Regions from separate parts of the Pseudovibrio sp. WM33 genome, predicted to be linked through region 2. Evidence: predicted binding sites of a transcription regulator. Region 2 holds the regulator's gene; each other region holds the start of a gene.
The links. The regulator PhoB, encoded in region 2, activates phosphate uptake and scavenging genes when phosphate is short. The targets are predictions, from matches to a motif close to TGTCATNNANCTGTCAT.
Positions count from the first base shown of each region.

Region 1: the regulator PhoB is predicted to act here: its motif matches at 4,761-4,777, upstream of PsWM33_RS16430 (UDP-2,3-diacylglucosamine diphosphatase).
Region 3: the regulator PhoB is predicted to act here: its motif matches at 1,727-1,743, upstream of phnF (phosphonate metabolism transcriptional regulator PhnF).

Region 1 covers NZ_LMCK01000090.1:230,752-238,398, reverse strand. The annotation lists gene PsWM33_RS16455 (hydroxyethylthiazole kinase) at 1-241, shown strand, start outside; gene thiD (bifunctional hydroxymethylpyrimidine kinase/phosphomethylpyrimidine kinase) at 241-1,044, shown strand; gene PsWM33_RS16445 (TRAP transporter substrate-binding protein) at 1,058-2,161, shown strand; gene PsWM33_RS16440 (OmpP1/FadL family transporter) at 2,455-3,714, shown strand; gene PsWM33_RS16435 (SDR family oxidoreductase) at 3,781-4,560, opposite strand; gene PsWM33_RS16430 (UDP-2,3-diacylglucosamine diphosphatase) at 4,827-5,633, shown strand; gene PsWM33_RS16425 (glycosyltransferase family 4 protein) at 5,630-6,709, shown strand; gene PsWM33_RS16420 (threonine ammonia-lyase) at 6,801-7,647, shown strand, end outside.
Region 2 covers NZ_LMCK01000074.1:7,505-15,151, reverse strand. The annotation lists partial or broken gene pstA (phosphate ABC transporter permease PstA) at 106-816, shown strand; gene pstB (phosphate ABC transporter ATP-binding protein PstB) at 881-1,672, shown strand; gene phoU (phosphate signaling complex protein PhoU) at 1,706-2,410, shown strand; gene phoB (phosphate regulon transcriptional regulator PhoB) at 2,484-3,179, shown strand; gene PsWM33_RS12650 (GcrA family cell cycle regulator) at 3,327-3,887, opposite strand; gene PsWM33_RS12645 (aspartate aminotransferase family protein) at 4,691-5,893, shown strand; gene argF (ornithine carbamoyltransferase) at 5,890-6,828, shown strand; gene PsWM33_RS12635 (Hsp33 family molecular chaperone) at 6,895-7,647, shown strand, end outside.
Region 3 covers NZ_LMCK01000090.1:297,184-304,830, reverse strand. The annotation lists gene PsWM33_RS16730 (CYTH and CHAD domain-containing protein) at 1-971, shown strand, start outside; gene phnF (phosphonate metabolism transcriptional regulator PhnF) at 980-1,720, opposite strand; gene phnG (phosphonate C-P lyase system protein PhnG) at 1,916-2,386, shown strand; gene phnH (phosphonate C-P lyase system protein PhnH) at 2,388-3,020, shown strand; gene PsWM33_RS16710 (carbon-phosphorus lyase complex subunit PhnI) at 3,024-4,139, shown strand; gene PsWM33_RS16705 (alpha-D-ribose 1-methylphosphonate 5-phosphate C-P-lyase PhnJ) at 4,136-5,047, shown strand; gene phnK (phosphonate C-P lyase system protein PhnK) at 5,047-5,844, shown strand; gene phnL (phosphonate C-P lyase system protein PhnL) at 5,855-6,565, shown strand; gene PsWM33_RS16690 (DapH/DapD/GlmU-related protein) at 6,598-7,221, shown strand; gene PsWM33_RS16685 (DUF1045 domain-containing protein) at 7,280-7,647, shown strand, end outside.

The DNA.
Region 1 (7,647 bases), on a different contig from region 2:
TGGCTGTGCGCTGGGCGGTGTGCTGGCTGGTTTTGCCGTTACCGAGCCGGATAAGGAACTTGCCGTGCTTGCTGCACTTGCTGTCTATGGTGTATGCGGCGAGATTGCCGCAGAGCAGGCGAACGGGCCGGGAAGCTTCACTCCAGCTTTCATAGATACCCTTTATAGCTTGAAGGCTGACCAGTTCAACGAGCGTCTCAAGCTCGAAACAATGAATAATAAAGGTGGGGTATTGGCCTAATGAGTGCGATTGCAGTCACAATTGCAGGGTCGGATTCCGGTGGTGGTGCCGGAATTCAAGCAGACCTGAAGGCCTTTTCGGCTCGCGGTGTCTATGGGGCCAGTGTCATCACTGCACTGACGGCCCAAAACACCAAAGGTGTGACAGGTATTCATGATGTGCCGCCAGCATTTGTGGCGGAGCAAATGGATGCTGTTTTTTCTGACCTGAAGGTGGATGCTGTGAAAATCGGCATGCTTTCACAGCCAGAGATTATCGATGTTATTGCCACAAAGCTGGCGGAATATGATGTTAAGCGCGTCGTTCTTGATCCGGTGATGGTGGCCACTTCCGGAGATGTTTTGCTGCAAAACTCCGCTGTTTCCGTGTTGAAGCAGAAGCTGTTTCCAATTGCGGCGTTGATTACGCCGAACATGCAGGAAGCAGCCTTTTTGCTTGGGCAGCCGCTGGCTGGATCTCGTGAAGACATGCACAGACAAGCATTGCTGCTGCTGGATATGGGTGCAAATGGGGTTCTGCTGAAAGGCGGGCACGGATCTGATGATACCTGTGATGATCTCTTCCTCTCTTACGATGTGGAGAGGTGGTATACAGCCTCACGGCATGACACGAAGAATACACATGGGACTGGCTGCACCTTGTCTTCTGCGATTACAGCCGAGCTTGCCAAAGGGCTAGCGCTGCAAGATGCCATTGGTGAAGCAAAAGAGTATATTAGTCAGGCGATCAAAGCTGCGGATACGCTTGATATAGGCGAGGGACATGGGCCTGTGCATCATTTCCATGAATTCTGGTCTGAGTAATAAGGCGGAGATAATGACCAAGAACAAAGAAAACAATCTGACCCGCCGTCAGGCGCTTGGGCTTACAGCCGGAGCGGTTGCTGGAAGCGCTGCACTTGCTGCGCCAGCACTGGCTCAGGATGCTGATCCGGTCATCGAATGGCGCATGGTAACCAGTTGGCCGAAAAACCTGCCGGGTCCTGGAATGTCTGCGCAACGCATTTGTGATCGCATCAACATTATGAGCAATGGTCGGATGCGTGTTCGCCTGTTTGCTGCTGGTGAGCTGGTTCCGGCTTTTGAGGTGTTTGACGCTGTTTCAAGCGGTACTGCACAGATGGGCCATTCAGCTGCCATGTACTGGGCTGGCAAGATGCCCGGATCAGTGTTCTTTACGACAATTCCGTTCGGCCTTTTGCCTCAGGAACACACTGCATGGGTGGATCAGCTTGGTGGTCAGGAGCTCTGGGATGATCTTTACGCGCCATTTGGTGTGAAGCCGTTTATGGGGGGCAACACTGGCCCAACCATGGCTGGCTGGTATCGTGATCCTGTTGAGACGCTGGATGACCTGAAAGGCCGGAAGCTCCGTATCGCTGGCCTTGGTGGTGAGATCTTGCGTAAGCTTGGTGTTACTCCGGTCAATATTCCAGCCTCCGAGATTTTCACCAGTCTGCAAACGCGTGTGGTTGATGGTGTCGAGTTCCTTGGTCCATGGAGCGACAGTGCGCTGGGCTTTCAGAAGCTGATCAAATACTACTACGGTCCGGGCTTCAATAAGCCGAATGGCACGGGTGAGGCTATCGTGAACGCTGTTGCGCTGGAGGGGCTGTCTCCAGAACTACAGGTGGTGGTTGAAGAGGCTTGCCGCGTGGAAGCTGATCTCGCTCTGTCTGAAGCAAATGCACAAAATGCTGCCAGCCTGAAAGTGCTGCAGGAAGAGCATAGTGTTGAAGTGCGTGAGTTTCCGGAGGAGGTGCTAACCGCCTTGAAGGAAACCAGTGCTGAGGTGCTGGATGTTTACACCCAGAAAGACAAGAGGGCTCGTAAGATTTATGAGGGTTACATAGAAGCGCAGAAGCTTCTGGCGGGGTGGAGCGCTCTTTCATTGGGCAAAAACATCTCTGCAAGAGGTTAGTCGGCAGATCAAATCGTGTTTGAAGGGCCCTCCATATGGAGGGCCTTTTGTTATGCGGACGTTTTGTCACAGAAAATGTTTCAGTGTACCTGCCTGAAATGCGAATAACCAAGTGATTGTGAGCCCGCTAGGTATTGTTGTTTTGTGAAGTTAGCTCCCTTTACCCTTAAATATGCCAGTGCAATTAGTTTGTAACATTTTCCATTCTAGTGAAGAGAGCCGAATCAATAAGTAACTCGTAGTTTGATCATGGCACTGCTTGATTGTTTTCTTGAGAACAGAAAGTACCGTGCATGTCCAGATATCTACCCATTACGATCGCTAGTCTTTCTTCTTTGCTGATTGCGTCTGATGCTTTTGCCGGTGCTTTTGCTGTTCGTGAGCAATCGGCGTGGTATCAGGGACTTTCCTTTGCGGGAAATGCGACCATCTCGAAAAGCCTCTCCAGCATGTATTGGAACCCGGCGACCATGACTGGCCATGATGGGGTGCAGATGGAATCCTCGCAGACCATCGTGTTTCCACGTGCAACGGTTGATCTGGATACGGCGACGATTGATTTCTTTCCTGTACCGATTACGGGAGTTCCATATTCCTCCGGAGATATTGGAGTAGATGCTTGGGTGCCTGCAGGTTATGGGACTTGGAAGGTGAATGATCGTCTGTCTCTCGGGATCAGTTCGAATGCGCCTTATGGTTTTGAAACCAAACCTCAGATTGAGTGGGCGGGGCAGGTCTATGCGAGGTCTTCCCGCGTTCTAACTGTCAATGTTACACCAACGGCTGCTTACGAACTGACTGATAAGTTCTCGGTCGGGGTGGGCTTGCAGCTTCAGTATATTCAGGTTCGATTAAAATCAGGATTTGGGGTTGCTGCAGCGGCTCCAACTGCAGAGTTGCGTGGTGAAGATTATAATCTTGGGTTTGGGGCAACTGTTGGAGCGCTCTTTAAGCCATGGAAGGGTACTCAATTGGGTATCGGATATCGTTCTCCGGTTGAGCAGAACCTGAAAGGGCGGCTGGTTATTGGAGGTAATGCACCAATTCCTATTCGTGCGAACATCATTATGCCGGAAACAGTAACCGTTTCCTTCCAGCAAGAGCTGAATGAGCGTTGGCGCGGGATGGGGACGTTTGAGTGGACACACTGGTCACGCTTTGGAACGTTCCCTGTTTTTGATCTACAAGGTACCGAAGTTTCTAATCTTCCATTTCAGTACAGCGATGGCTATTTCATATCTCTTGGGACTGAATATGACTTTACCAGCAGTATTACAGGACGATTTGGGGTGGCCTATGAGTGGTCTCCGCTTAATGAAGGCAACCGGGGTCCGCGTTTGCCTGATGCTGATCGCTTCTGGCTCAGTGCTGGGCTGAGCTATTTCTACGAGGATTGGCTTGAAGTTGATTTTGGCTATTCGCACTTATTCCCGGTAAGCGAAAAGATTAACATCATGCCTGGCCACCCGTTCTATGAAGGGATTACCATTCAAGGACCGGTCAATGACACTAATGTCGACATTATCAGCTTTGGCGCCCGTTTGAAGTTCTAAGAGTTTGCTGCAATAGCTGATTTGGTTTGCCTCCCGGCGGTTTGATTGCGGGGAGGCTTTTCATTTTTAGAAAGCGCTTGGGTAGAGGCCGCCGTCGAGCAGGAGATTCTGGCCTGTGATGTATCCAGCATGGGCTGAGCACATGAAGGCGCAGGCTTTGCCGAATTCTTCCGGATTGCCGAGACGCCTTGCTGGGATCTCTTCTGAAGACAGGCGTTTGGCTTCTTCAATGGAGATGCCGGTCTGCTCTGCCTGACGCTCGAAGCCACCTTTCAGGCGGTCGGTGTCGAACTTTCCGGGCAGCACATTGTTGATAGTGACATTGTGCTGGGCGTATTGACGGCAGACGCCTGCCAGGAAAGCCGTGAGACCTGCACGGGCGCCGCTGGACAGGTCCAAGCCTTCAATAGGCATCTTCACGGACATGGAGGTGATGTTGACGATGCGGCCAAAGCGGCGCTCTGCCATGCCATCAATGACTGCCTTGATCAGTTCGATCGGGGTGATCATGTTCTGGATGACACCATCCTGAATCGCCTGACGGTCCAGCTCTTTGAAGTCTTTGCGTGGTGGACCGCCGTTGTTGTTGACGAGGATGTCCGGGTTTGGGCACGCTTTGAGAACGGCTTGCTGGCCTTCTGGTGAGGAGATATCTGCTGCCACGGGAATGACTGAGATGCTGTGTTGTGCTGCCAGTTCGCTCGCGATTTGGTCGAGTCGTTGCTCGTTGCGTCCGTTGATTACGAGATCACACCCAGCCTCTGCCAGTGCTTTTGCTGTTCCCAAACCCAGCCCACGGCTGGATGCGCAGACAATGGCTTTGCGCCCCTCAATACCCAAGTGCATTTCAACATCCTAATGAATCGGTGAATTGTGAAGGGTAGCCTACATTCTCAGAAAGGTTTGAGCCAGTCAGGATCAAGCTTAGCAAGCAAATAGAATATTCACTTGAATTGCAGGCGCTTGCTTTGCTCTACTCTAATAAACGGGGAGTAATGTTACTTGAGATTCAAGCAAGAAACTGACAGGTTTTAGTATATGTATCCTGTCATATTTGTTTCTTGTGAATCAATTTAAAGGAAAGAAGGTTTTCTTATTCCGGAGGCTTCGTGGTGACCGGGGATTCTACTAGTAAAAAATATAGAAGCTTGTTTTTGTCTGATGTGCATCTGGGCACACGCGGATGTCAAGCTGATCTCTTACTGGACTTTTTGAAGCAAAACGACGCTGACACGGTTTATCTTGTCGGCGACATTATTGATGGCTGGCGGCTGAAGCGGTCCTGGTATTGGCCTCAGCTGCATAATGATGTGGTGCAGAAGCTCTTGCGCAAAGGTCGCAAAGGGGCACGGATCGTTTACATCCCCGGCAATCATGATGAGTTCCTGCGGGACTTCTTCGGCATTCATTTTGGGGGTGTTGAGGTTGTTGATCAGGTCATTCATGAAGGAGCCAATGGCAAGAGGTACCTTGTCATTCACGGTGACCAGTTTGATGTGGTGGTGCGTCATGCAAAATGGCTGGCCTTCTTTGGTGACTGGGCTTATGTGAGTGCGCTCAATCTCAATACAGTGCTGAATTATTGCCGTCGTAAGCTGGGGCTGACCTACTGGAGCCTGTCTGCGTGGGCGAAGCTGAAGGTAAAGAACGCCGTCAACTTCATTGGTAAGTTTGAGGAAACACTGGTTTCCGAGGCGCTGCGTCAGAAGGTGGATGGGGTGATCTGTGGTCATATCCATCATGCGGCTGATCATGAGACCAACGGCATCCACTACATAAACACTGGTGATTGGGTAGAGAGTTGCACTGCCGTTGCTGAGAACTTTGATGGAACGTTTGAGGTTATTCATTGGGGCGATGGCAAACGGGACCAGAGTGAGCCTGCCAGCGAGAGTTCTGACGGACAGGTGGCCGCATGAGCTCGATCCTGATCGTCACCGATGCGTGGAAGCCCCAAATCAACGGCGTTGTGCGGACATTGGAGCGGCTTGCTGTTGAGCTGCGCTCCATGGGTATTCGGGTTGAGTTCCTGACGCCGCAATCGTTCCATAGTATCCCTATGCCATCTTACGGTGAGATCCGGCTGAGCCTGACGCTGCCGCATATCGTGCGTGGGTTTATTGAGAAGTACGACTGTGATCATCTGCACATCGCGACCGAGGGGCCGTTGGGTCTTATGGCACGGCAGGTGGCAAAGCGGGACGGACGTGTTTTCACCACCAGTTATCACACGCGCTTTCCTGAGTATTTGCAGGCGCGGTATCCCGTTCCGCTGTCCTTCAGCTATTCTTGGCTGCGCCGTTTTCATAACAGCGGGCAGGGATGCATGGTGGCGACGAGTACTCTGGAAGCTGACCTGTGCATGCGTGGGTTTGACAATCTGCTGCGCTGGTCGCGTGGGGTGGATCATCAGCGATTCCGGCCAATGCGGACCAGCCTGCTGGACCACTTGCCAGCACCGCGGTTCTTGTATGTGGGACGTGTGGCGGTTGAGAAGAACATCGAGGCGTTTCTGCAGCTTAACTTGCCGGGAACCAAGGTGGTTGTTGGTGGAGGTCCGCAGCTGGAGGAGCTCAAGGTTGCTTATCCGGAGGTGTTGTTTACCGGGCCTGTCGTTGGTGATGAGCTGATTGAGTATTATGCAAACTCGGATGTATTTGTGTTTCCGAGCCAGACCGACACGTTTGGCAATGTGCTGCTGGAAGCGCTTGCTTGCGGGACTCCGGTGGCGGCCTTTCCTGTGATGGGGCCGATTGATGTGATTGGCAACAGTGGGGCAGGTGTGTTGAAGAATGATCTTCAGGCGGCAGCACTGGAAGCACTGGAGGTCTCGCGGGATCATTGCCGGGATGTTGCCCTGCGATTTACGTGGCGGGCAAGTGCCGAGCAGTTTCTGGCCAACGCCGAACATGCCTATGACCCTGCATTTGCTACAGGATTTCGGCAGGACATATATGCGGGCAAAGGCTCTGTTGGAAATCACCTGAATGGTTGAGTGGATCTCCTTGAGCTGTGATCAGAATATCTGAAGCCGATGTAGATTTGCGTGCTATACAGGGCGGCATATTGCTGTTGCCGAGGTTCTTATGGTTTTAGATGTTTCCAGTCCAGTCGAACTCACTTTTTCCGAAATTGAAAAAGCAAGAACAAGGCTGCAAGGCTATGCCAGCCTGACACCGCTTCTGAACTTTCCGGTGTTGGATGAGCAGGTGAATGGCCGTGTCTTTATTAAAGCCGAAAACCTGCAGCGCACCGGGTCTTTCAAGTTTCGAGGTGCGTTCAATCGCCTTTCCCTGATCCCTCAGGAGCAGCGGCCCGCTGGTGTGGTTGCGTGTTCTTCCGGCAACCATGCGCAGGGCGTTGCAGCTGCTGCGAAGATCCTTGGTTTCCCGGCGGTGATTGTGATGCCTGAGGATGCGCCTCAGCTGAAGATCCAGCGGACGAAGGCGCTGGGGGCGGAGGTTGTGCTTTACGATCGTGAGAGCGAGGACCGTGAGGCGATTGCCCGTGGTCTTTGTGAGGAGCGCGGTGCGACGTTCATCCACCCTTACAATGACAGCGGTGTGATTGTGGGACAGGGCACGACCGGGCTTGAGATTGCAGAGCAATGTGAGGTTTTGGGTGTCACGCCTGATGTGTTGATCAGCTGTACAGGTGGCGGTGGTCTGACCAGCGGTATTGCGCTGGCGCTGGAAACGAGCCTGCCCGAGTGTCAGATTTACACGGCAGAGCCTGCTGGTTTTGATGATTATGCACGTTCACTTGAAGCTGGGACACGTGTTCGCAATGCTGCTCTGGGCGGTTCTGTTTGTGATGCAGTGCTGACTGAAATGCCGGGGGACAAAGGCTTTTCAGTATTGAGTAGGCGTCAGGCAAAAGGTCTGCGTGTCACAGATGACGAGGCGATGAAAGCGGTTGCCTTTGCTTATTTTG
Region 2 (7,647 bases):
CTGGAAACGCCGGAAAGTTTCCGCAAGTTTTCAGACAAAGAAATCGCCTACACCGACTATCTGGTCTCCAAAGGCACTGTTGCAAACGAGTGGAACTCCATCTTCTTCAAGTCCGGTGCAAGCCGTGAGCCAGAGATGGCAGGCATTTGGGGCGCAGCCGTTGGTTCCTTCTGGACCATGCTCGTTACCCTGTCCCTCTCGTTTCCAATTGGTGTGTCCGCTGCAATCTATCTGGAAGAGTTCGCGCCAAAGAACCGTTGGACACATCTGATTGAGGTGAACATCAACAACCTCGCAGCCGTGCCGTCCATTGTGTTCGGTCTGCTTGGCCTTGCGGTGTTCCTCAACGTCTTCGGTCTGCCGCGATCGGCGCCGGTTGTTGGCGGTATGGTGCTGGCGCTCATGACCCTGCCAACCATCATCATCGCCTCCCGTGCAGCGCTTCAGGCCGTGCCACCAAGCATCCGCGAAGCCGCACTCGGCGTCGGAGCCTCCCGCTTGCAGGCCGTGTTTCACCATGTGCTGCCACTGGCAATGCCGGGCATCCTGACCGGAACCATCATCGGCATGGCGCAGGCACTGGGCGAAACCGCACCACTTCTCATGATCGGCATGGTGGCCTTCATTGTAGATATCCCGGCAAGTCCGGTTGATCCCTCTACCGTGCTGCCCGTGCAGATCTTCATGTGGGCAGACTTTCCCGAACCTGCCTTCCAGCAGAAAACCTCTGCTGCGATCATGGTGCTGCTCGGCTTCCTGATCTCGATGAATGCAATCGCAATCGTCCTTCGTAAACGTTTTGAGCGCCGCTGGTGATTTGAAAGGCAAGATCATGGCATTGGAAATGACCACAGACACCGAGAGTGCAATGGATACAACAATGAGCGCCCCTCCAGCCGTTTCAGCTGAAGGCGAAACACTCAAGATGCGTGGCCGCGATGTAAAAGTGTTTTACGGCGACAAGCAGGCCCTTCATGGTGTCGATCTGGATGTCCGCAAAAATCAGGTGACCGCGCTGATCGGCCCGTCCGGTTGCGGCAAGTCCACCTTCCTGCGCTGCCTGAACCGCATGAACGACACCATCGATATCTGCCGCGTGCAAGGAGACATTCTCCTGGACAATGACGATGTCTACGACCCGCGCATTGATGTGGTGGAACTGCGGGCCCGTGTTGGCATGGTGTTCCAGAAGCCCAACCCGTTCCCGAAATCAATCTTCGAGAACGTGGCCTACGGCCCACGCATCCACGGTCTGGCACAAGGCAAGTCAGATCTGGAAGATATCGTCGCAAGTTCCCTGCAGCGTGCAGGTTTGTTTGAAGAAGTGAAAGACCGTCTGGACGAGCCAGGCACAGGCCTTTCCGGTGGTCAGCAGCAGCGCTTGTGCATCGCGCGCGCAATCGCTGTGTCCCCGGAAGTGATCCTGATGGATGAGCCGTGTTCTGCGCTCGACCCGATTGCCACCGCGAAAGTGGAAGAGCTGATGGACGAGCTGCGCCAGAACTACACCATAGTCATCGTAACCCATTCCATGCAGCAGGCCGCACGTGTGTCCCAGCGCACCGCGTTCTTCCATCTGGGTAATCTGGTGGAAGAGGGGCTGACCAACGACATCTTCACCAACCCAAAAGACCAGCGCACGCAGGATTACATCACAGGCCGTTTTGGTTAAGAATAAAAGAGCGGTACTCTAAGGAGATATCCGATGAAAGATCATATTGTCTCTTCCTTCAATGAAGAGCTAAAAGAACTGGCCGGACGTGTCGTTGAAATGGGCGGACTGGCAGAAACCCTTGTTCACGACGCTGTCACCGCACTGCTGAGACAGGACCGCGAACTGGCAACCCGCACCATCGCCGCCGACCAGCGACTGGACAACATGCAGGCCGAGCTGGAAGAGCTGTGCATCTCCGTGATCGCACGCCGCCAGCCAATGGCAAGCGATCTGCGCGACATCATCGCCGCCATGCGTATCTCCAACGACCTGGAGCGCGTTGGCGACATGGCCAAGAACATCGGCAAGCGAACACTGGCGATTGAATCTGAGTTCAACAACAAGCAGCTCGCTGTGGGTGTTGAGCACATGTCTGATCTGGCGCTTGAGCAGCTCAAAGCCGTTCTGGATGCCTACACCTCTGGCGATCTTGAGGTTGTCCAGCGCGTACATGTTCGCGATGACGAAGTGGATGCGCTTTACACCAGCCTGTTCCGCCAGCTGCTCACCTACATGATGGAAGACCCGCGCTCCATCACCATGTGCGCGCACTTGTTGTTCTGCGCAAAGAATATTGAGCGCATCGGTGATCATGCAACCAATATCGCAGAAAACATCTACTACATGATCTCCGGAAGCCACCTTCCAACAGATCGTCCAAAAACGGACGAACTGGCGCAGAGCACAACCGTGTAGAGTGTGTTCACTTATAACGAGCAGAACACACGCAATTGCTTTATAAGAGAAGGTGCAAAGAGAGCACTTTACTATGCCTAAGATACTGATTGTAGAAGACGAAGAACCGCTAAGCCTGCTGCTGCGCTATAACCTTGAAGCAGAGGGCTACACTGTTGACGTGTGCGCAAGAGGAGATGAGGCGGAACTCCTCCTACAGGAAAGCCAGCCGGACCTGCTGCTGCTGGACTGGATGCTTCCGGGCCTCTCCGGCATCGAGCTCTGCCGTCGTTTGCGGGCACGCTCAGAAACCGAGCGCATGCCGATTATCATGCTGACAGCGCGCGGCGAAGAATCCGAGCGCATCCGCGGTCTGGCAACCGGGGCTGACGATTATGTCGTCAAACCGTTTTCCGTTCCGGAACTTATGGCCCGTGTTCGTGCGATCTTCCGCCGTGCATTGCCAGAAGTTGTCTCCACAATGCTCAAGTCTGGCGACATCGAGCTCGACCGCGAAACCCACCGCGTGCGCAGAACAGGCCGTGAAATCCACCTCGGCCCCACAGAATACCGCCTGCTGGAGTTCCTCATGAGCGCACCGGGCCGGGTGTATTCTCGTGAACAGCTGCTGGATGGAGTCTGGGGCCATGATGTTTACGTAGATGAGCGCACCGTAGACGTCCACGTAGGCCGCCTGCGCAAAGCCATCAACAAAGGCCGCATGAAAGACCCGATCCGCACTGTCCGTGGCGCCGGATATGCTTTTAACGACCAGTTCGCTATAGGTTAAGTGTTTAAGGCAACAATGGAAATCTAAAACCGCCCAAGGGCGGTTTTCTCATATCTACAGGTCACCGACATTAGCAGCTGGCAACCCCCAAAACAGCAAAAAGCCGGGCTTTGGACCCGGCTCAATACGTTGCTTTTTCAGCTCAGATTAGCTTGCACGGCGGTTGCGGCGGTCGCTGACGGGCTGATAGGCAATGCTGCGGTGATGCGCACAATAAGGTGTGCCTGCATCTGACTGGCGACCACAGAAATAGAAGTCATCAGAACTCGGATCACCAATCGGCCACTTACAGGTGCGCTCATTCAATGTCAGGATGGAGGCGCGCTCTGAAACCGGAATAAAGAGATCGGAGGTTGGGACTGGAGAAATTTCTGATTGGATAGCTTCAATCGGTTCAACTTTAAGGGCGTTGGCACCTGCTATTGTTGGCTGAATCTGTCGGGGACTTGGAGAAGGCGCAACAGCTGCAATCGCTTCAGCCACTGTTGGTTTGGTGGATGTTACAACCCTTGCCGCTGGGGCAGGTGCCTTTCTCGTCTTGGTTGCACCGCCTCCCGACTTAGCACGACCTGAAAGACCAAGGCGATGAACCTTACCAATCACCGCATTACGGGTCACATTGCCAAGTTCCCCCGCGATTTGACTGGCGCTTAACCCGTCTGCCCAAAGTTTGGTTAGTAACTCTACACGTTCTGCTGTCCAGCTCATTAAAGGGCCCCGTCTTCCTTCAGTGGCGCGCAAAACAGCATTCGCTCAGTTCGGACGCATCCGAAAGTGCCGCTTACCTGAGCGTGTGTGCTTGCAGCGTTCAGTAACTACGAGATGGTGTATAACTCTTAACACACAGTACTATATGGGCGTTGATACGATCAACAACCTCAAAGAATTGAGGTGGGGAAGACTCTGGTTTTCCCCAGAATTGCCGTACTACTACTTACCTATAACAGCCTTCTTGTGGTGGGAGAAGATTATCAATCTAAAGAATAGGAGCTGTTTGTTAAACCAAGTTCCACCGCATTCTTTCCAACACAAAGTAAGAGCTGATAGCGTTACCCCGTTGATATTTAATACATATATTTACCACTGAAAAACAACTAGTAAAAAACACTAGTAAACTACAAATTGCATAACACAAGAACTAAGCGCACTCCTCTCTCATATGCCGTAGTACACGCTAGAGGTGTATTGAATAAACCTTAAGAACCGTGGAAAAAAACTGGTCATAGAGCATGGGATTTAATCTCTACTCCATCCTCTAAAAATGCCACAATGCATGCTTCTTCCGGTAGTAGCCTGTTTAAGCTGCACCAGAGGGAGAGACACAAAGCTGGCAGCCAATTCCTGAACGGGAGTAAGGTATTGCTGGCAATACGTGTTATTGACTGCCCTGAGGGAACGCGGTTTATATGTCGCCTCTCTTAGTTTCAAAACGCCACACGGCGTTTTTTTGTTTTTGTAGCAACCAGGACTTTTGAGCATATCGAGAAAGCTCAATCCATAAGGAGTAAGAAATGACGACTTCGTCGCTAATGCAGACTTATGCACGCTCAGACCTCGCGTTCGAGCGTGGGGAAGGTGTCTGGCTGATTGCGGCTGATGGTCGACGATACATGGATTGTGCCTCGGGTATTGCCGTCTCCGGCTTGGGTCATGCACACCCAAAGCTCGTTGAGGCGCTGAAGTCTCAGGCTGAAAAGCTGTGGCACGTCACCAATCTCTATACAATTCCAGAGGGTGAGAAGCTTGCAAAGCTGCTGACAGACAACACCTTTGCTGATGTTGTGTTCTTCACCAACTCCGGGACGGAAGCAACAGAAGGGGCCATGAAGGCCGCACGGCGCTATCACTTTGCCAAGGGTAATCCTGAAAAGAACCGCATTATCACCTTTGAAAATGCGTTCCACGGCAGAACCATGGCAGCGCTCGCCGCTGGTGGCCAGCAAAAGTACCTCGAAGGCTTCGGCCCTGCGCCAGAAGGGTTCGATCAGGTGCCCGCTGGTGATCTGGACGCGGTTAAAAAGATGGTCGGACCGGAAACTGCAGCCATCATGCTGGAGCCGGTTCAGGGTGAAGGTGGTATCCGCACCATGGACCCGGCCTTCCTGAAAGGTCTTCACCAGATCTGTGATGAGAATGACTTGTTGCTGATCTACGATGAGATCCAGACAGGTGTTGGCAGAACCGGCAAACTCTTTGCCCATGAGTGGGCAGGCGTTGCACCGGATCTGATGGCGATTGCAAAAGGCATCGGTGGCGGTTTCCCAATGGGGGCGTTCCTCGCAACCAATGAAGCGGCCAGTGGCATGGTTCCTGGCGTTCACGGCACCACCTTCGGTGGCAACCCGCTGGCGATGGCTGTTGGCAATGCTGTTCTGGAAACGGTTCTGGAACCAGGCTTTCTGGAAGCTGTTCAGGAAAAAGGCTTGCAGCTGAAGCAGAAGCTGGCTTGCGCTGTCGATCAGCACAGTGATGTGTTTGAGCTGGTGCGCGGTGAAGGCCTGATGCTTGGCCTGAAATGCAAAGTGCCAAACACACAGGTGCTGGCCCACATGCGCAACAACGGCCTGCTGCCGGTTGGTGCCGGAGACAACGTGCTCCGCATTATGCCGCCAATGACCATTACCGCTGAAGAAATTGACCTGCTCGTTGAAAAGATTGAAGCCGCTGCTGCGGACATGGAAACCGAGCTGAAAACTGCCGAGACTGCCAAATGACCACTATGACAAAACCACAGCACTTTCTCGATATCAGCGATTTTTCCGGTGATGACCTTCGCCAGATTATGCAGGTCTCCAATCAGATCAAAGCCACCCGCAATGGCGTTCATCGCGGGCAGGGGCCATTGGCAGGCAAAGTGCTCGCCATGGTCTTTGAGCAGCCATCCACCAGAACCCGCATCTCCTTTGATGTGGGCATGCGGGAACTTGGCGGCGAAACTCTGATGTTGACTGGCGCTGAGATGCAGCTTGGTCGCGGCGAGTCTATTCCAGATACCGCCCGCGTGCTGTCCCGCTTCGTGGACATGATCATGATCCGTATGCTGGACCATGATGCCGTGAGAGAACTGGCAGAGTACGCTACCGTTCCGGTCATCAACGGCCTGACCAAGGTTTCGCATCCTTGTCAGATCATGGCCGACATCATGACATTCGAAGAACACCGCGGAAGCATTAAGGGTAAAACCGTTTCCTGGGTGGGCGATAGCAACAACGTTCTTTACTCTTGGATCGAAGCGGCAGCAAAGTTTGACTTCAAAATTAACGTCGCCGCACCAAATGAACTGACAGTACCTCTTGAATGGATCGAAAAGGCCTATACATCCGGTGCTGAACTCGTCGTGACAGACGACCCGTTTGCTGCTGTGAAAAACAGTGATTGTGTTATCACCGATTGCTGGGTGTCCATGGGAGATGACGAAGCACAAACGCGTCATAACCTGCTGGCCCCTTATCAGGTCAATGAACGCCTGATGAGCGAAGCCAACGATTCATCTTTGTTTATGCACTGCCTGCCTGCGCATCGTGGGGAAGAAGTGACAAATGAGGTAATCGACGGCCCGCATTCTGTGGTATTCGACGAGGCAGAAAACCGACTCCACGCCCAAAAAGGCATTATGGCGTGGTGCATGGGTGCTTTGCCTGAAGGATAAAGCATATCGCTGAAAAGTGGTTTTCCGGTTTTCAGACAAAGATATGTGCAAGGATAAAAGAACAAGATGACAAATACACCTGCTCAACCGACCGCCGCTGGCGTTGACGCTGTTGTTCCTTTTGCTGTTGAAGCATTGGACGTTCGCGGTCGGGTTATCAATATGGGGCCGGTGCTGAACTCTATGCTGGCGCGGCACAAGTACCCTGCGCCAGTCAACAAGCTGCTGTCAGAGGCAATTGTCCTGACAGCCATGCTTGGCAGTACCCTCAAATTCGAAGGTCGCCTGACCTTGCAAGCCCAGACCGACGGTGCAGTCTCCACGCTCGTTGTTGATTTCAACGCGCCTGACGGGCTGCGTGCTATGGCGCAGTTCAGCGAAGACAAGGTCGCCGAAGTTGCAGCCAAAGATGGTTTCAAACCAGACCACCTGCTTGGCAAAGGCCATCTGGCCTTCACCATTGATCAGGGCGCACACACCAGTCGCTATCAGGGTATCGTGGTCCTGAACGGCACCACCTTGGAAGAGGCTGCTCACGAGTACTTCCAAAAGTCAGAGCAGATCCCGACATTCGTCCGCCTTGGCGTGGCTGAAGTGTTGACCAAAGCCGAAGAGGGTGGCGCTGATCATTCCTGGGCTGCCGGCGGCATCATGGTTCAGTTCCTGCCTCAGTCTCTGGATCGCCTCAAGCAGGCTGACATCCATCCGGGCGATGCGCCAGAAGGGCACGAAGCACACGAGATTGACGAAGACGATGCCTGGGTTGAAGCGCGCTCGCTGGTCGAGACCGTAAAAGATGACGAGCTCATCGATCCAAGC
Region 3 (7,647 bases), on a different contig from region 2:
GCATTGGCTATCGACTGGCAAGTGGTGAACCACCTGAGCTCCCATCAGAAGCGCTCCACTCCAACTACATCGAGTTGGAACCAGAAGACAACGCAGGCTCAGCCTTCCAAAAAATCCTCAACGAATGCCTCAACCAAATCGTCGCCAACCGCTCTTGCGTCCTTCAGCAAAATATCTCCGAAGGCCCACATCAGTTACGTGTCGGGCTGCGCAGATTAAGAAGTGCGTTCAACATCTACAAAGCGGCGTTTCCGGACAATGACATCATCGCTGAACTCGATACCTCCGCAAAGCAACTCGCGACAACTGCAGGAAATCAAAGGGATATCGATGTACTAGTAGAAGATATCATCACACCGGTCATCCCGTTACTGCCAGACACACATTCTGTAGAGCCTCTCTTTGAGGCCATTCAACTGGCGCATGTGGAAGCGCAAGTCGAACTGAGACAAGAACTGATCGACCCAAAACTCAACAACTTCCTACTCCAATTGGGAGAGCTCGCACACAGCCCAGCTTGGAAAGAGAACCTGGGAGTAAGTGAGTTCAAGAAATTGGACTTACCAATCGAGATTTTCGCTCAGAACGCATTGTCCAAGCGCTGGAAGGCCTGCGAAAAGCGCGCAGAGAACTTGCAGGACCTCACCATTGAGCAACGACACGATCTCCGCAAATCGCTCAAAAAACTGCGTTATACGGTTGAGTTCTTCCGCTCTCTCTATGAACCAGAAGATCTGCATCTCTTCCTTAAGTGCCTGAAACGCCTGCAAAATACCTTCGGCTACCTCAACGATGTAGCCATGGCTGACCGTCTGGTCGCAATGAAGCTTCCGCAGTCCTTACAAAACAACGAAGTTTCAACGGTCATCGGTTTTGTCGCTGGCTGGCATCAGGCCCGCGCCGACAACGCATGGCTGGAAGCTCAGGAACGTTGGAACGCCGCCGTAGAAGCACCCAAGTACTGGCTCTGAGCAAAAGCCTAATCATTTCTGACTGTTAGGTGCATCCGATCAGCAGCCACATAGGCACGACCAATTTGTATAGGCTCACCACTCGCAATCACGTTGATGGATTCCATCACAAGCACAGGCGATCCCTCGGAAATCTTAAGCAACTCCGCATTATGCGCACTACAAAGCGCTGCCGTAATCCGGGTTTCCTGACGCCGATAATCGCCAAAACCATACTTCTCCATGATCTTGGTGATCGAATTGGTCTCATTCAAATCTGAAGGCAGATTGGGAAAACGAGAGACCTCAAACCAGCGCGTTCCTGCGATAACCGGCGTGCCGTCTGCATAACTTACGGATTCGCATTTAAACAACGCAGTGCCCGGTTCAACCTCCAACAACTCCGATGTGTAAGCATCTGCAGCCACTTCGGTTGTGCGGAAGATATCCCCATAAACCTCCTGCGCCTGACCCGACAAGTTCTCCGAAAACCGTGTGCGCGGACCAATTGGATAGACCAGTGGAGCCTTTGCGACAAAGGTTCCACGTCCTTGATCTGAGCGCAAAAAGCCCTCTTCAATCAGAGTGGAAATCGCACGCCGAACAGTATGGCGGTTGACCTCGAAACTATGAGCAAGCTCTTGTTCTGTTGGGATTTTCTCCCCCTCAGAAACCTCAGCTCGAGAAAGCTCAGAGCGCAGTACTTCAGCAATCTGCTTCCACATGGCAACGCCCGCACGTCGCTCAACAGGAGAAAAATCAAATTTCATCGCATTCGTCATCCCTTCGTCATGAAACAACACTAGTCAGTTGGCGAGCAAAATATTTGTCTATACAACTAGACAACATTAGTTCTAGCTTAGCAACCAAATTCAGGCGCCCAGACACAGTTCTTCGTGAAACCACAGGGCGTCACCACACAATGCCAGAGAACCAGTGTGTTCCTGAAAGTTAAAGGGGCTGAAATGACGGCAAGTTCGCTCAAAGAGCAATCACCGGAAATTGCAGCTAGGCAGAGTGCCATGGGCATTCTGGCAAAGGCCTCAGCGCAAGACCTTGCAGAAACGTGGAAAAACCTCGGCTTAGAACCGAACTATACCGTTATCCGCCCGGCGGAAATCGGACTTGTGATGGTTCGTGGCCGCGCCGGCGGCACAGGTGCCCCCTTCAACATGTGCGAGGCAACCGTCACACGATGTGTCATCGCACTGGACGATGGCACCACCGGATTTGGTCAGGCTCTTGGTCGCGACAAGCAAAAGGTTCTACAGGCCGCTTTGGTAGACGCGCTCTGGCAGCAATCAGAACACCGTGATCTCATTGAGACGAAAGTTCTACAGCCTCTGGCCAGCACTCAGGAACAAGCGGAAAACGAAACACGCGCAGAAGTCGCTGCCACCAAAGTTGATTTCTTCACCATGGTACGGGGAGAGTAATATGAGCACGCAAACAGCCTCCTCAATCTTCGCTAAAGCACCCGCTCCGGGCCTGGCAGATCCAGTCCACGACGCACAGTCCGTATTCCGCTCCGCCATGAACGCACTGGCGCAACCGGGAACAGTGCAGCAGCTGGACATTCTCACACTCAGCCCCCCTGCTCCACTGTCAGTAGCTGCGACAGCGCTCGTGCTGACACTTTGCGATTATGACACACCGCTCTGGCTGGATCCTGCGCTGGCAACCAATGAAACCGTCAAGAATTACATCCGTTTCCACACTGCAGCACCCTTCGTTGAAAGCCCGGCAGCGGCTGCTTTTGCGCTGGTCTCGGATACAAAACTGCTCCCTGCTATCGCAAGCTTTGCCGCTGGCAATGCCGAGTATCCAGACCGCTCAACTACAATCATCCTAATGGTCGCTGAGCTCACTGAGGACGACGGCATCACGTTAAAAGGTCCGGGCATCAAAACCGAGAAGCAGTTCAGCATTGCTCCCGCACCAGCAATGTTCTGGCAGCAGATGCAAGACAACAGCACACTCTACCCACTCGGCATCGATATCATTTTTGCTGGAACCAGTCAGGTCGCAGGCCTGCCCCGCTCCACTAAAATCACCGGTTTGGAGGCTTAACTCATGTATGTTGCTGTGAAAGGTGGCGAGAAAGCCATCCGTAACGCTCACAAGCTCATGGCACGGGATCGCCGCGGCGATACCAGCGTGTCATCCCTGAGCCTCAAGCAAGTCTCCGAACAGCTTTACCTCTCTGTCTCCCGTGTGATGGCAGAGGGTTCTCTGTACGACGCAGAACTGGCAGCACTCGGTATCAAGCAATCCCGTGGCGATCTCATTGAAGCTGCTTTCCTGATGCGCGCCTACAGAACCACTCTGCCACGCTTCGGATACTCCAAACCAATCGATACTGCCAAGATGCTGATCCGCCGCCGCATTTCCGCGACTTATAAGGATCTCCCCGGCGGACAGTTGCTTGGCCCCACCTTCGATTACACCCAGCGCCTTCTCGATTTTAAGCTGGTTGCTGATGGGGAAGCACCAGCACCAGAAACACAGGGGTTCGAGAAGGAAGAGGTGGTACCGCGCGTCACTGATCTTCTCAATGATGAAGGTCTGATCGAGCCAGATGAGCCAATCGCACCCGATGCTCCAGTAGGTGACATCACTCGCGAACCGCTCACCTTCCCCGCTGATCGTGATCTGCGCTTGCAGAATTTGGCACGCGGCGACGAAGGTTTTCTGCTGGCACTTGGCTACTCCACCCAGCGTGGTTTTGGCAGAACCCATCCCTTTGCAGGAGAAATCCGTCTTGGAGAGGTCGAAGTTGACTTCTTCATGGAAGAGCTCGGCTTCGAAGTTCCCCTTGGCACCATGACAGTCACCGAATGCCAGATGATCAACCAATTCCAGGGCTCCGCTTCCGCACCGCCACAGTTCACGCGCGGCTACGGTTTGGTCCCCGGTCAGGGAGAGCGCAAAGTCATGGCAATGGCTCTGGTGGATCGCTCTTTGCGGGCTCAAGAGCTGGGCGAGGAAATAGACTCTCCGACGCAAGATCAGGAGTTCGTTCTGTCTCACTCAGACAATGTGCAGGCCACTGGCTTCGTAGAACACCTCAAGCTCCCGCACTACGTCGACTTCCAGTCAGAACTGGAGCTGATCCGCAAGGTGCGCAAAGAGTGGCAAGAGAAACGCGAAGCAGCTGAACAGGAACTCGTAGCGGAGGCAGCACAATGACCGAGCGCGTTGAAACACAAGGCATCTCCGGCGAGCATTACAACTTCGCTTATCTGGATGAGCAAACCAAACGCATGATCCGCCGCGCAATCCTCAAAGGCATTGCGGTCCCTGGCTATCAGGTTCCTTTCGCTGCCCGCGAAATGCCAATGCCATACGGTTGGGGAACCGGCGGTGTGCAAGTGACTGCGGCAGTCATCGGCAAGAATGATTGCCTGAAGATGATCGATCAGGGTTCAGATGACACGACAAACGCGGTCGCCCTGCGCAACTTCTTTATTGAGACAACAGGTGTAGACACCACCACAAAAACCAAAGACGCCAGCATCATCCAGACCCGTCACCGCATCCCGGAAGAAACGCTGACAAAGGATCAGGTGCTCGTCTATCAGGTTCCAATCCCTGAACCACTCCGCTTTCTGGAACCACGCGAAACCGAGACCCGCAAGATGCACGCGCTGGAAGAATACGGCCTTATGCATGTGAAGCTCTACGAGGACATCGCAAAGTTCGGTCATATCGCAACGGCTTACGCCTACCCGGTCATGGTGCAGGACCGCTATGTCATGGACCCTTCTCCAACACCAAAGTTTGACAATCCGAAGATGGACCAGATGGAAGCACTTCAACTGTTCGGAGCAGGCCGCGAAAAGCGCATCTACGCCATCCCGCCACACACCAAAGTAGTGAGCCTCGATTTTGAGGACCATCCATTTGAAGTGACTAAGTTCGAACAACCCTGCGCAATCTGTGGCGCAGAAGAGGTCTATCTGGATGAAGTCATTCTGGATGACGATGGCAACCGCATGTTCGTATGCTCTGACAGTGATTTCTGCGAGGAACGCCGCGATGCCGGTCATGTCGGCCACCTTGGAACCAATCCTCTGGAAGCAGAAGGAAACGACTAATGTCTCTGGATATTCAAAGTTCTGAAGACCTTCCGCTGCTTCAGGTCAGCAACACGACAAAACTCTATGGCGGCCGCATCGGCTGTAAAGATGTCAGCTTCGATCTCTATCCGGGTGAGGTGCTTGCAATTGTAGGCGAGAGTGGCTCGGGCAAAACAACGCTGCTCAACAGCCTTGCAACGCGCCTCACCCCGACCTCAGGTTCGGTCAACTATCGCAACCGCATGGGCCAGATGCGGAACCTTTATGAAATGAGCGAAGCCGAGAGACGCATGCTCATGCGCACCGATTGGGGTTTTGTCCACCAGCATCCAGCAGACGGATTGCGCATGACTGTCTCTGCAGGGGCCAATGTGGGCGAACGCCTCATGGCAGTTGGTGCTCGGCACTACGGTAACATCCGTGAAACTGCCACCGATTGGCTCGGCCGCGTTGAGATAGCAGAAGACCGCATTGACGATGACCCACGCGCATTCTCCGGCGGAATGCGCCAACGTCTCCAGATCGCCCGCAACCTCGTCACCGCCCCACGGCTGGTCTTCATGGACGAACCAACTGGCGGCTTGGATGTGTCTGTTCAGGCACGCTTGCTGGACCTCCTGCGCGGTCTTGTTGCTGACCTTGGCCTCTCCGTGATCATCGTGACCCATGATCTGGCAGTGGCCCGCCTCCTCTCACACCGTATTCTGGTGATGCGCCACGGTCATGTCATCGAAAGCGGACTGACAGATCAGGTACTGGACGACCCGCAAGAGAGTTACACCCAGCTCCTCGTCTCCTCCATCTTGCAGCCATAAGGACAAGACAATGACAAACACTCCTAAAACCAAGGTGCTTGTTTCTGACCTTGCCAAGTCCTTCAAGATGCACTTGCGAGATGGCTTGGAAATCCCGGTCGTCTCCGGTGTAAACTTCTCCGTTTCAGCAGGAGAATGTGTGGTTCTTGGCGGTCCGTCAGGTTCGGGTAAAAGCTCAATTCTGAAAATGATCTACGCCAACTACCGTTGCCAGAAAGGGCAGATCCTGATCACGGATGGCGACGAGATCGTCAATGTCGCCGATGCAACACCGCGCCGCATTATCCGCCTGCGCGAAACCACAATCGGTTACGTCTCACAGTTCCTGCGCGCCATCCCACGCGTCCCTGCTCTCACGCTGGTTGCCGAACCTCTCATGGCGCAAGGCGTTGCAGAAGACGAAGCTTTTGAGCGTGCTGGCAACTTGCTCTCACGCCTCAATGTGCCAGAGCGTCTCTGGCAGTTGCCACCAGCAACCTTCTCGGGTGGTGAACAGCAACGCGTTAACATCGCAAGAGGCTTCATCGCACATTACCCGATCCTTCTTCTCGACGAGCCAACAGCCTCACTCGATGCAGCAAACCGAGCCGTTGTTGTGGAGCTGGTGGAAGAGAAGAAAACGCAAGGTGTAGCAATGGTAGGCATTCTTCACGATCATGACGTTCGCGATGCCATTGCAGACCGGATCATCGATGTAACAACCTTCGCAACGGCCGCTTAACGCACTATGCGTGGAAAAGGGAAACTCACTCCATGACAAAGCCCCCCAAAATTGCGGAGACGGTCATCGAGTCAACCGTCACCCATCGAGAGGCTGCGGTTGGCAAGCAATGCGAAGTGCTTGGTCCAACCTATCTGGAATATTGTGAGATCGGCGACTACTCCTACATTGGCCCGAACTCGACGGTTGCGGACACAACAATCGGCAAGTTCACGGCCATTGCATCCAATGTTCGCCTTGGCCCTCCCAATCATCCCTTGGAGCGGGTTTCCCAACATCGCTTTACCTACACCCCCGAATACTACCGCGAAGATAAAGAACGGGATCACCAGTTCTTTGCTGACCGCAGAGCCGCGCGTGTCATTATCGGCAATGACGTTTGGATCGGACATGGCGTAACCGTGCTACCCGGCGTAACGATTGGCGACGGTGCGATCCTCGCAGCAGGCGCTGTGGTGGCAAAAAACGTGGAGCCCTACACCATCGTAGGCGGTGTCCCGGCAAAGCCGATCAAGAGACGCTTCTCCAAGGAAGCTGCTAACCGGCTGATCCAACTCAAATGGTGGGATTGGCCTGAGGACAAAATATTCGAACGGCTCCCTCTGTTTCAATCGATGACTGTGGAAAGGTTTCTGGAACACTTCGAACCAGCCTGAGGTGTCATAGGACTGACACCGTTTGCCCGGTACTTCGAAGCCCAAGGATATTCTGGATATGCGTTACTCAATCTATTTCACACACCCACAGTCAGCCAAACTCACTGAGTTGGGAAGCCAATGGCTCGGGCGCTCAGCCTTTTCCAATGACAGCCTCGCACACCCGCACCTGAACGAGTTTGAGCCTGGGCACCTGCACTCAATCACCGAAGACGCACGCCGCTATGGCTTCCACGCCACCATGAAACCACCATTCCATCTGGCGGAAGGTAAATCGCAGGAAGATGCAAAAGCGGCTTTCAGTGCGTTCGCCAAACAAACATCTGCCTTCACCATCGAAGGACTGGCGCCAAACTTCCTCGGCAAGTTTCTGGCCCTGACACCGACGCAGCCGTCAGACCAGCTCAACGGGTTGGCAGCGCAATG